DNA from 4 places in the Kosakonia oryzendophytica genome. Region 2 is predicted to be linked to each of the others. Evidence: predicted binding sites of a transcription regulator. Region 2 holds the regulator's gene; each other region holds the start of a gene.
The links. The regulator CRP, encoded in region 2, controls carbon source genes, mostly activating them, when cyclic AMP is high. The targets are predictions, from matches to a motif close to ATGTGANNNNNNTCACAT.

Region 1 (3,252 bases), 1.2 Mb from region 2:
CACACCTTCCATTGGCGCCAGTAATACACGCATAAATCACCCCAAAAAATGAGGCGCCATAGTAGCGCCTCTGTCACGGCGTGGAAAGTGCCTTTATCGGGCGGAAAAACTACACTTGCCGGTAGCCCGCGGGGAAAATCTTGTGGGAATGCATAACGTTCCAGAATGGAATGTTTGGTATGCTCACAATTCATGATGTGATCAGTAGCACGTTTTTAGCTTTAATTGTATGATGAATGCGTTTCAGCAAGGGCTTTCACCATGAGTAAATCATTGAATATTATTTGGCAATATCTGCGTGCTTTTGTACTTATCTACGCCTGCCTGTACGCAGGGATCTATATCGCGTCACTTCTGCCCATCACGATTCCCGGCAGCATTATCGGTATGCTGATCATGTTCGTACTGCTGGCGCTACAAATCCTGCCCGCGAAGTGGGTCAATCCGGGCTGCTATCTCTTGATCCGTTATATGGCGCTGCTGTTTGTGCCTATCGGGGTTGGCGTGATGCAGTATTACGACCTGCTACGCGCGCAATTTGGTCCCATTATTGTTTCCTGCGCAGTCAGTACGGTGATTGTATTTCTGGTGGTGAGCTGGAGCACTCATCTGGCGCATGGTGAACGTAAAATCGCCGGGCAAGAAGGTGATAAAGAATGATGACGTATATTTGGTGGTCGTTGCCACTGACGCTGGCGGTCTTTTTTGCCGCCCGAAAACTTGCCGCGCGTTTCAAAATGCCGCTGCTGAACCCGCTGCTTGTCGCCATGGTGGTGATCATTCCCATCCTGCTGCTAACCGGTATCCCTTACGATCACTACTTTCAGGGCAGCAAAATCCTCAACGATCTGCTGCAACCTGCGGTGGTCGCACTGGCCTTCCCGCTTTATGAGCAGTTGCACCAGATCCGTGCGCGCTGGAAATCGATTATCACCATCTGCTTTTGCGGTAGCCTGGTGGCAATGATTTCCGGTACCGCCATCGCCCTGCTGATGGGGGCAACGCCGGAAATCGCCGCATCGGTGTTGCCAAAATCCGTCACGACACCGATTGCGATGGCCGTGGGGGGCAGCATCGGTGGCATTCCCGCCATCAGCGCCGTCTGCGTGATTTTCGTTGGCGTGCTGGGAGCGGTCTTCGGTCATACTTTTCTCAATCTTATGCGCATACATACCAAATCCGCCCGCGGGCTGGCGATGGGTACGGCTTCGCATGCGCTGGGCACCGCGCGCTGCGCCGAAGTGGATTATCAGGAAGGGGCATTCAGTTCACTGGCATTAGTGATCTGTGGGATTATTACTTCGCTGGTGGCTCCGTTTCTGTTTCCATTGATCATGGCTGTATTGCGATAAACTTTGCGATTGGTCGCGCAATTTTAATTTCAGTTTCATAAGTTGCACATGCAATGTGATAAAAATCACACATAATCACCCTGTTGCCCCGTAAACTACGGTTCCAATACACGATTATGAGGCAACGCCATGCATTCACGTTTTCACACTGCGTTTTCCGGGCTTGCGGGAGATTTGCAAACCGCGCTGGCGCCTCTGCTGGCGGATGAGCACTTCCCCGCTATGCTGAGCGCGGCGCAGGTGGCGACTTTGCGTAGCGCCACCGGCATGGATGAAGATACACTGGCCTTTGCGCTGTTACCGCTTGCAGCGGCCTGCGCCCGCACCGATTTGTCGCATTTCAATGTTGGCGCTATTGCCCGTGGCGTCAGTGGCATCTGGTACTTTGGCGCCAATATGGAGTTCCGCGGTGCAACGATGCAACAAACTGTACACGCCGAGCAGAGCGCCATCAGCCATGCCTGGCTGCGCGGCGAAAAAGCCCTCTCTTCCGTCACCGTGAACTACACCCCTTGCGGGCATTGCCGCCAGTTTATGAATGAACTGAACAGCGGGCTGACCCTGCGCATTAACCTGCCGGGACGCGCCCCCCATACGCTGGGCGATTACCTGCCGGACGCTTTTGGCCCAAAAGACTTGGAGATCAAAACGTTATTGATGGACGAGCAGAACCATGGTTTTGCTGTGAGCGGAGAACCGTTAGCACAAGCAGCGATCAGCGCAGCGAACCGCAGCCACTCCCCTTACACGCATTCTCCTTCCGGGGTTGCGCTCGAATGTCGTGATGGGCGTATTTTCTGCGGCAGTTATGCGGAAAATGCCGCTTTCAACCCGACACTGCCACCGTTGCAGGGCGCACTAAACTTGCTCAATCTGAGTGGTTTTGATTACGCAGATATTCAACACGCGCTGCTGGCTGAACGCGCTGATGCGCCACTCACACAGTGGGATGCAACCGTCGCCACGCTGCGTGCATTGGGCTGCCAGCACACCGACCGCGTACTGCTTGCATAATGTCTGTCACTGCGGGTTCACGCCCGCAGTGATGAAAAAGCCCGCAATTGAACCTCTGTTTCTTGCGCTTGCCGGACGGGTAAAGTAGCCTGAGTTAAATTTCAAACCTGTACCGAGTCTCCTGCATGTTAAAGCGTTTGCTATACAGCCTGTTAGTCCTGATCGGCTTACTGCTGTTAACGGCGCTGGGTCTTGATCGCTGGATGAGCTGGAAAACCTCGCCCTATATCTATGACGATTTGCAGGATCTGCCCTGGCGGCAGGTGGGCGTTGTGCTTGGCACCGCGAAATACTACCGCACGGGTGTTATCAATCAATATTACCGTTACCGTATTCAGGGCGCGCTGAACGCCTATAACAGCGGTAAGGTCAACTACCTGTTGCTCAGCGGCGATAACGCGATGCAAAGCTATAATGAGCCGATGACCATGCGTAAGGATTTGATTGCCGCAGGTGTCGATCCCTCCGACATCGTGCTCGACTATGCTGGTTTTCGCACCCTCGATTCGATTGTCCGTACGCGTAAGGTCTTTGATACCAACGATTTCATCATTATCACCCAGCGTTTCCACTGTGAGCGTGCGTTGTTTATCGCCCAGCATATGGGGATCCAGGCGCAGTGTTACGCCGTGCCATCGCCAAAAGATATGTGGAGCGTTCGGGTGCGGGAATTCGGTGCGCGGCTCGGCACCATCGCGGATCTCTATATGTTCAAGCGCGAGCCACGATTTTTAGGCCCGCTGGTCCCCATTCCATCCTTGCAGGAAGTGCCTGATAATGCGCAAGGTTACCCGGCCGTCACCGCCGGGCAACTGTTTGAGATGCAAAAGAAAGGGAAAAACTGATCCGGCGTCAGTACGCCGACACATTGCGGTTGGCGCTCTTC
Region 2 (3,252 bases):
TACCCGTGGTTATTAGCGATGCTGCAAGGTTCGTTTATTTCCCATATGGACACGCTGGTGGTGCCGGGCGGCAAGATGGGGCTGGCGATGGAGCTGATTATGACACCACTGGTGCAACGGCTGATGGAAGGGAAAAAGATCAAATAGCAGTGGTCGAATTATGCCCGGTAAGCCTGACGCTACCGGGCATCGTCCGTCAGGCTTCGATGACTTCGTAGGAATGGGTGATGTTCACCGCTTTTTCCAGCATCAACGCTACGGAGCAATACTTCTCCGCCGACAGATCCACCGCCCGGGAAACCGCCGCATCTTTCAGATCGTGGCCGGTGACAATAAAGTGCAGATTGATATGCGTAAACAGACGCGGCGCTTCTTCGCGACGTTCCGACGTCAGTTTCACTTCGCAGTCCGTCACGTTATGACGCCCTTTTTGCAGGATAGAAACCACGTCGATCGCGCTGCATCCGCCTGCGGCCATCAGCACCATTTCCATCGGGCTTGGCGCTTTGTCACCTGAGTTGCCGTCCATCAGGATTTGGTGACCCGATGCGGACTCACCGAGGAACGTTAACCCTTCCACCCATTTCACACGAGCCTGCATTTTGATTTACTCCGGAGTTGCAATTTTCTTTACAGATTACGCGCACATAACAAAAGTCGCAACGGAAGGCGACCTGCGTCATGCTGAAGCGAGACACCAGGAGACATGCGGTAAAAGCTATGCTAAAACAATCTGGATGCTACAGAGATACATTGACATTACGCATGTACGCAAAGGACATCATTGATTAGAGGCCGCAGATAACGCTGACGGTCCACTTCCGAGGATTTTGGAAGCGAAGACACGAAGTCGAATGATAGCGTGTTTAGATTGCAACCCCAGACGCAGGGTGCACATCCTGTGTCTGGAGACAGCTTATAACAGAGGATAATCGCGCATGGTGCTTGGCAAACCGCAAACAGACCCGACTCTCGAATGGTTCTTGTCTCATTGCCACATTCATAAGTACCCGTCGAAGAGCACGCTGATTCACCAGGGTGAAAAAGCGGAAACGTTGTATTACATCGTCAAAGGCTCAGTGGCAGTGCTGATCAAGGATGAGGAAGGGAAAGAGATGATTCTCTCCTACCTGAATCAGGGAGACTTTATCGGTGAACTGGGACTGTTCGAAGAAGGTCAGGAGCGCAGTGCATGGGTACGCGCTAAGACCGCATGTGAAGTGGCCGAAATCTCCTACAAAAAATTCCGTCAGTTGATCCAGGTTAACCCGGACATTCTGATGCGTCTCTCCTCGCAAATGGCGCGCCGCCTGCAGGTCACGTCGGAGAAAGTGGGTAACCTCGCCTTCCTGGACGTAACAGGTCGTATCGCACAAACACTGTTGAACCTGGCGAAACAGCCGGATGCCATGACCCACCCGGACGGCATGCAAATTAAAATTACCCGTCAGGAAATTGGTCAGATCGTCGGTTGCTCCCGTGAAACGGTGGGCCGTATTCTGAAAATGCTGGAAGATCAGAACCTGATCTCCGCCCACGGTAAAACCATCGTGGTTTACGGAACCCGTTAATCCGCAAAACGGCGCGTTGATCATCCGGCGCGCCGTTTTTGTTTCCTCATGTGGCGCAGGCTGATTTATCACCCCGAAATCAACTATGCACTGCGACAAACGCTGGTGTTATGTTTGCCCGTGGCGATTGGGTTAATCGTCGGCCATCTCCAACAGGGCCTGCTGTTTTCTCTGGTTCCTGCCTGCTGCAATATTGCCGGTCTTGATACCCCGCATAAACGCTTCTTTAAACGTCTGATTATTGGCGGTTCGCTGTTTGCCGGATGCAGTCTTGCCGTACAGCTTCTGCTGGCCGAAGCCCTGCCTCTGCCGCTGATTTTTACCGTTCTCACTTTACTGCTCGGTGTGACCGCCGAGATCAGCGCATTGCACGGGCGGCTGCTGCCTGCGTCGCTGATAGCCGCCATCTTCACGCTGAGTCTTGCGGGCAGTATGCCCGTGTGGGAGCCCCTGCTAATTTATGCACTGGGTACACTCTGGTACGGCGCGTTTAACTGGTTCTGGTTCTGGATGTGGCGCGAACAGCCGCTGCGCGAATCACTCAGCCTGCTCTACCGGCAACTGGCTGATTATTGCGAAGCCAAATACAGCTTGTTGACGCAACATGCCGATCCGGAAAAAGCCTTGCCGCCGCTACTCGCACGCCAACAAAAAGCGGTGGATATGATAAGTACGTGCTATCAGCAACTGCATATGCTGGCGGCCAATCAACACAATGATTACAAACGTCTGCTGCGCGTCTTCCAGATGGCGTTGGATTTACAGGAGCATATTTCTGTCAGCCTGCACCAGCCGGAAGAGGTGCAAAAACTGGTGGAACAGACCCATGCTGAACAGGTGATCCGCTGGAATGCACAAACCGTCTCCGCCCGCCTGCGCGTCCTGGCGGATGACATTCTCTATCATCGCTATCCGACACGTTTCACCATGGACAAGCAGGTTGGCGCGCTGGAAAAAATCGCCCGCCAGCATCCGGAAAACCCGGTCGGTCAGTTTTGCGCCTGGCACTTTAGCCGTATCGCCCGTGTGCTGCGAACCCAACGTCCGCTCTATCTGCGCGATTTAATGGCAGAAAAGCAGCGGCGCCTGCCGCTCATTCCGGCGCTCAAAAGTTATTTATCATTGAAATCTGCGGCGTTGCGTAATGCTGCGCGTATCAGCGTGATGCTCAGCATTGCCAGTCTGATGGGGAGCGCACTGCATTTGCCGAAGCCGTACTGGATCATGATGACTATCATGTTTGTGACGCAAAATGGCTATGGTGCAACACGGGTGCGTATTGTGCACCGGGCGGCCGGCACGCTCGCCGGGCTGATGATTGCCGGGATTGCCCTGCACTTTCACGTACCGCTCGGCGTCACGCTGGCGGCCATGTTGCTGATCACCCTGATAAGCTATCTGATCATCCGTAAGAACTACGGCTGGGCGATGGTCGGCTTTACCATTACCGCCGTGTATACCCTGCAACTGCTGACGCTCAACGGCGAGGAGTTTATTGTCGCCAGACTGATCGATACGCTGCTCGGTTGCCTGATTGCCTTCGGCGGCATGGTCTGGCTATGGCCGCAATGGCAAAGTGGTCTGTTGCGGCAGAACGCTCATGACGCGCTGGAAACCTACCAGGAGGCTATTCGCCTGATACTCAGCGATAACCCGAAGCCCACTCCGCTGGCCTGGCAAC
Region 3 (3,252 bases), 380 kb from region 2:
CAACGCCAGCAGTTTTTGCCCCTGTTCCGTTGGACGCGGTGGTACCGTGCGCACCAGCAGTGGTTGGCCGAACATATTTTCGAGTTGTTTAATGCGCTGCGATACGGCGGACTGGGTAATACACAGCTTTTGTGCGGCGCGCTCAAACCCGCGTTCACGAATGACCGCATCAAGCGCTTGTAGTGTTCTGTAGTCCGGACGTTTCATTGTTCGCACTGTCTCCTGAAAATGATTACCCAGCACTATGACATAAATTTTTAGGAGATACAGACGAAATTGGCAGTCGCGTAATGTGACGCTGGTCACAGGGACATTTAGGGGGAGGCTGGTCTATAATGCGCCTGAAATTTCACACCACAGGTGAACGACCATGACGCAGGATGAACTCAAAAAAGCAGTGGGCTGGGCAGCGCTTAAGTATGTTGAACCCGGCACCATTGTGGGCGTAGGCACAGGCTCCACTGCCGCACACTTTATTGACGCATTAGGCACGATGAAAGGCCAGATTGAAGGCGCAGTCTCCAGTTCGGACGCTTCAACCGAGAAGTTGAAAGGCCTCGGGATTACCGTGTTCGATCTCAATGAGGTGGATCGGTTAGGCATCTACGTTGATGGTGCAGACGAAATTAATGGTCAGATGCAGATGATCAAAGGCGGCGGCGCGGCGCTAACGCGTGAGAAAATCATTGCGTCGGTCGCCGATAAGTTTATCTGCATCGCTGATGCGTCTAAGCAGGTCGACATCCTGGGGAAATTTCCGCTGCCGGTGGAAGTGATCCCGATGGCGCGCAGCGCGGTTGCCCGTGAACTGGTGAAACTGGGCGGACGCCCGGAATATCGCCAGAATGTGGTGACGGATAATGGCAACGTGATCCTCGATGTGTACGGGCTGGAGATTATCGACCCGATCGCGCTGGAAAACAGCATTAATGGTATCCCGGGCGTAGTTACCGTAGGGTTATTCGCTAACCGTGGCGCGGATGTGGCGTTGATCGGCACTGCCGATGGCGTGAAAACCATCGTAAAATGATCTGACAGGGAGGCGCCTGCCTCCCTCTAAAAAATCTGCGAGTGGCATATTTGGTGATATCTGTCACATTTTTATGCTATTTCTACGAACCATGCCAGTATTGTCCATTTTTCCAGCATTTTTATCTGCCAATTCCCGCTGTATGACATTTCTTCAGATAGCCGACGCAAACGTTCATATTGCCGCAATAGTTTTTTTTGATATGTTGACTGAAGCGGATTGCGATCTGCACAACATCACAGTCAAGACAAAAACAGGGTCGGGTAAATGGCAAAGGTATCACTGGAGAAAGACAAGATTAAATTCCTGCTGGTTGAAGGGGTTCATCAGAAGGCGCTGGATAGCCTTCGTGCGGCAGGTTATACCAACATCGAATTTCATAAGGGCGCGCTGGACAGCGAACAACTGAAAGAATCCATTCGTGATGCTCACTTTATTGGCCTGCGATCCCGTACTCAACTGACTGAAGATGTCATTGCTGCCGCTGAAAAACTGGTGGCGATTGGGTGTTTCTGTATCGGCACCAACCAGGTTAACCTCGACGCGGCTGCGAAGCGCGGCATCCCGGTGTTTAACGCGCCGTTTTCCAACACGCGTTCCGTTGCGGAACTGGTGATTGGCGAACTGCTGCTGCTGATGCGCGGGATCCCGGAAGCGAACGCCAAAGCCCATCGCGGTATCTGGAACAAGCTGGCTGTGGGCTCCTATGAAGCGCGCGGTAAAAAACTGGGCATCATCGGTTATGGTCACATTGGTACGCAGCTCGGTATTCTCGCAGAATCGCTGGGTATGCATGTTTACTTCTACGATATTGAAAACAAACTGCCGCTCGGTAACGCCACACAGGTTCAGCACCTTTCCGATTTGCTGAACATGAGCGATGTAGTGAGCCTGCACGTGCCGGAAAACAACTCCACCAAAGATATGATTGGCGTGGAAGAACTGGCGCTGATGAAACCTGGCGCGCTGCTGATTAACGCCGCACGCGGTACGGTGGTGGATATTCCGGCGCTGTGCGATGCGCTGAAACGCAAACATCTGGCGGGCGCGGCTATCGACGTGTTCCCCACAGAGCCAGCAACCAACAGCGACCCCTTCGACTCCCCGCTGTGCGAATTCGATAACGTACTGCTAACCCCGCACATTGGCGGCTCCACGCAGGAAGCGCAGGAAAACATCGGGTTAGAAGTCGCCGGTAAACTGATCAAATACTCGGACAACGGCTCAACGCTGTCTGCGGTTAACTTCCCGGAAGTTTCTCTGCCGTTGCATGGCGGTCGTCGTCTGCTGCACATCCACGAAAACCGCCCGGGTGTGCTGACTGCGCTGAACCAGATTTTTGCCAGCCAGAACATCAACATTGCTGCACAGTATCTGCAAACAACGCCGTATATGGGCTATGTGGTGGTGGATATTGAAGCCGATGAGGATGTGGCGCAGAAAGCGCTGCAGAGCATGAAAGCCATTCCTGGCACCATTCGTTCCCGTCTGCTGTTCTGATAAACCTCGCGTCTTCCTCTCCCAGGTCGGGGGAGGAAGGCTGTTACCATTCCCAGATTTTTGACGGCGTGATCACCGCAGGCAGCGGGATATCCCACTCTTCAACCGGCAGCGTGTTGACGCCCTGGCAGTCGTGGGCGTAGCCGATAGGTTGCAGACCGTACTCGCGCCAGTTTTGCAGAGTTCTGTCGTAAAAACCGCCACCCATTCCCAGACGTTGTCCGTGTTCATCAAAGGCCACCAGCGGAGTGATCAGAACATCAAGCTGATGAAGCGGCAGCACATCGCGGACGTCCAGTTTCGGCTCCTGGATTTTCAGGCGGTTGACCACCAGTTCGCTATGGGGATGATAGTGCAGAAAAAGCAGATTACCCAGGCTAAACGGATGCAATACTGGCAGGTAAACACGTTTGCCGCTGCGCCAGAGCTGTTCAATGAGCGGTTGGGTATCGAGCTCACCATCGAACGAGAGAAACAGCGCGACGGTATGCGCCATCACCACCGACGGGTACGCCATCATACGAGCGGCCGCTTGCTGTGCAAAATGTGCTTGTTGCTCAGGGGTCAGTTCCCGGCGGCGCTGGCGAATCAGTTTGCGGATTTCTTGTCGTGATGAAGGAAAATCAGGAAGTTGCGTCATGGTAGTAAGTAAAAGAAGGGAATCTCCGAGATGCCGCCGCAGGCTGTAACCCTTGAACCCTTGGTTCAAGGTGAATGTGTCG
Region 4 (3,252 bases), 860 kb from region 2:
GGCACGCTTCGCATCGTACAACGCATTGTCTGCAAGCGTAAGTAAAACTGAAGTATCCACCTGGTCGCTGGTGACAAATACTAAACCAGCGCTAAAGGATAAGGTGATCTTTTCACCAATGCTTAATAATGGCGTTTGCGTTAAGGTAGCACGCATTTTTTGGCTAAAACGCAATGCCGATTTGCTACTGGTGTACGGCATCAAAATCAGAAATTCCTCACCACCCAATCGCCCAAACAACCAGGAGGGATCGCTATGCTCACGGATCTTATCGCAGAAATGGATCAGTGCCGCATCGCCCGTGAGGTGTCCCCAGCGATCGTTGATATTCTTGAAGTGATCAAGATCGAGCATTAACAGACTGAAATGACTACGTGGATCGCTTGGATTACAACTGACCAGCAACGCTTTTAAATGTTGCAGGATAGCAAATCGGTTGTAGCATCCCGTCAGATCGTCAATGGTGGCTTTTCTCTCCATCTGCTGCTCCGCCTTTTTACGCGCAGTGATATCCAGCCCGATACTGAGGATGGAATGATCGGGCAGCAGGATGTTTGACCAAAGTACCGTCAGTACCTGGCCGTCACGGCGTACAGGGTGCCACTCGTGCATGTCGACAGCCGGTGAAGTATTAACCGAAGCGCGAACTTGCTGACGCACCAGTGGATCAGGGAAAAACAATGCTAATGGATCGGGCTGCTGGTTGAGTTGCTCCAGCGTCCAGCCGAAGAGACGTTCGCATTCACCATTCCATAAAATACAGCGGTTATTTTTATCAAAGGAATTCATTAATACCGGGGCGCGATCAAATAACGCTTTATATTGTTCGATAACGTGTTGTATCTCTTTTGCTGCGCGATCCCGTGAAATAATCTCTACAAGAAAACTCTTTAGCTTTTCAACTAAAATGATGACGACATTCTTCATGACAGATAATGATAAAGTGGACTGCGGAAATGCCACAAAGAAATAACCACTAAGACCAGACTCCTGCACATGCAATTTACACAGGATGCCACTTTTTAATTTATTACCGACGATAGTTTTCTCAGGGAATAATAGTGTACCGACATGACGTCGCCAACAAATAACGCGCCAGGCACGCAGATTCCGTCGTAACTGTGACTGTTCCAGCAACGTTACCGCATCCTGCAATGTGCATGTTATCTCACCCACGCGGGTGAATTGCGGCACGCCCTCTTGCTCGACCAGCACCCACACCAGGCTTGCGCCCAAAGCCGCATTGATAGCATGAAGAATCTCTTCCAGCGAATGTTTCCCGGTTAGCCACGGCATCAGTTTCGCCAGCAGCGCCAGCGCCGCAGTCCCATCTTCCAAAGGTGCAGCGGAAATCTCTGTTTTCATGTTTTATCATTCGCAGGTTATTAAGCACCAGGCCGGCCTGGAATGATTGAATCAGGAAGGAAAAGTCACACCCACGAATTAGCCCAGACAGCAGGCGAAAAAACAACACTGAACGACGTAACGAAATCGTGCCAGTAGAGAATATGCCGCTTAAAATCAAATCCCCTGAATAATCACTCACAGGTAGAGACTACTGTCCAGAAAAGCATAATAGATGTTTTGTAAACTGTAAATATTGCAGTAATAAGTCTGCTAAATATTCACGGCGCGGTATCAATAAATTTAAGTTAAATCAATTTCCATCCTGGTTAAATATAACCGTAAGACAATAGCGGTATAACGCAGCCCAACATATCGACGAAAAAAGAGACAAAATGGCCTGTTTTCACACTGGCGAATAAACAACCAAGTGTGATATAGTTCACACATTCGTGAAATGGAAAACACCGTTTCACTTTGTTGTGCTACTCCGCGGACGCCTGCGTCATCTCTGCCACTCGTGCATAACGCCAGTCCGCCCGGTATTTGATTCTTCTGAGGATGGTTTCATGGCTACCTTTACCACCAGCGTCGTGTTGTTGCGCTGGCAGATATTGAGCGCAGTGTTGATGTTTATGGCCAGTACACTGAACATTCGCTTTCGCAGAGCAGACTATGTGGGTCTTGCGGTGATCAGTAGCGGTCTGGGTTTGGCCGCAGCATGCTGGTTTGCCACCGGCCTGCTTGGCATGACGGTTGTGGACTTTTCCAATATCTGGCACAACCTGGTTGTGGTGATGGAGGAAATCTCCCGCAAAGCACCGCCAGAGTGGCCGATGGTCATTACCTGATGAAAAAAAGCGCCGACAGGCGCTTTTTTTCATTCCAAACAGCCGGTTAGCATACCTTCACCACACCAGCAGCGCACATATCGCCCCCTATTTCCCCAGCTTCGACAACATTTCCGGGCGCATAAATCTTTGAATAATGAGCATAAAGAGCACTGACGGCACCAAAAGAATCAACGCCGTAATGGATGAGACCTGGTAATTGCCGGACATACTGGCGGTATAGAGCAGGATCGGCAGCGTAGTAATGTCCGGCGCGCCAACAAAGAAGGTGGCAGTAAACTCATCCAGCGACTCGAGAAAAACAAAGATACTGGCGGCAATCAGCCCGGGCGCGGCCTGCGGCAGGACGATATGGAAAAAGGTGTACACCGGCCCCGCGCCAAGATTGCGCGACGCGCGTGCCAGCTGCGGATCGACGGATGAAAACGCCGCCACGCTGATCCAGATGGCGTACATCAAACCATGCACACTGTGCACCAGTACCACACCGGCAACGCTGCCATTTAATCCCCACTGATAAAACAGACGCGCCACATTCATATACACCGTCAGGTTCGGAAATGCCTGCGGGATCAGAAATAGCAGCATAAAGAAGGCACGCAACGGCATGGATCGCTGCGCCAGCGCATACCCCGCCGGCACCGAAATGATCAGGCAGACGATCACCGCCAGCACTGCAATCAGTACACTGATCGACAACGATCCGGAAACATCGCTGTAAGGGCTAAAGACCTGGCCCCAGTACTTCAACCCCCATTGCCCCGGTAACGCATGGGGAAAGAACCAGCTCTCCGCCACCGTCCAGATCAACAGGTTAAGCAGCGGACCAAACAGCGCCAGCACCAGAAACGTCAACAGCAGCGTTTGCAGAATAAAGCTACCGTGAATTTTATACCGAATAGGGTTCATCAGTTGACTCCTTTGGCTTGCAGGCTGTGGCGTAAATAGAACCAGGACAACAGGGCGCAAATCAGGTATGAAATCACCCCCATCGCATTGGCAACCGGGTAGTCGCCATAGGAGTTAACACGAAACGCCATATCGACGGTCATCATCG

Region 1: the regulator CRP is predicted to act here: its motif matches at 1,406-1,423, upstream of cdd (cytidine deaminase).
Region 3: the regulator CRP is predicted to act here: its motif matches at 1,250-1,267, upstream of serA (phosphoglycerate dehydrogenase).
Region 4: the regulator CRP is predicted to act here: its motif matches at 1,775-1,792, upstream of O9K67_RS22790 (YjcB family protein).

The regions. Positions count from the first base shown of each region.
Region 1 covers NZ_CP115659.1:1,705,092-1,708,343, reverse strand. Annotated here, with positions in the region: gene dusC (tRNA dihydrouridine(16) synthase DusC) at 1-33, opposite strand, end outside; gene O9K67_RS08265 (CidA/LrgA family protein) at 262-660, shown strand; gene O9K67_RS08260 (CidB/LrgB family autolysis modulator) at 657-1,352, shown strand; gene cdd (cytidine deaminase) at 1,482-2,366, shown strand; gene sanA (outer membrane permeability protein SanA) at 2,492-3,211, shown strand; gene O9K67_RS08245 (hypothetical protein) at 3,219-3,252, opposite strand, start outside.
Region 2 covers NZ_CP115659.1:463,546-466,797, reverse strand. Annotated here, with positions in the region: gene O9K67_RS02135 (phosphoribulokinase) at 1-147, shown strand, start outside; gene O9K67_RS02130 (OsmC family protein) at 197-601, opposite strand; gene crp (cAMP-activated global transcriptional regulator CRP) at 939-1,571, shown strand; gene O9K67_RS02120 (YccS/YhfK family putative transporter) at 1,620-3,252, shown strand, end outside.
Region 3 covers NZ_CP115659.1:847,564-850,815, forward strand. Annotated here, with positions in the region: gene argP (DNA-binding transcriptional regulator ArgP) at 1-207, opposite strand, end outside; gene rpiA (ribose-5-phosphate isomerase RpiA) at 371-1,030, shown strand; gene serA (phosphoglycerate dehydrogenase) at 1,298-2,530, shown strand; gene O9K67_RS04120 (5-formyltetrahydrofolate cyclo-ligase) at 2,574-3,170, opposite strand; RNA gene ssrS (6S RNA) at 3,189-3,252, opposite strand, start outside.
Region 4 covers NZ_CP115659.1:4,725,771-4,729,022, forward strand. Annotated here, with positions in the region: gene O9K67_RS22785 (GGDEF domain-containing protein) at 1-1,365, opposite strand, end outside; gene O9K67_RS22790 (YjcB family protein) at 1,914-2,195, shown strand; gene O9K67_RS22795 (ABC transporter permease) at 2,283-3,104, opposite strand; gene O9K67_RS22800 (ABC transporter permease) at 3,104-3,252, opposite strand, start outside.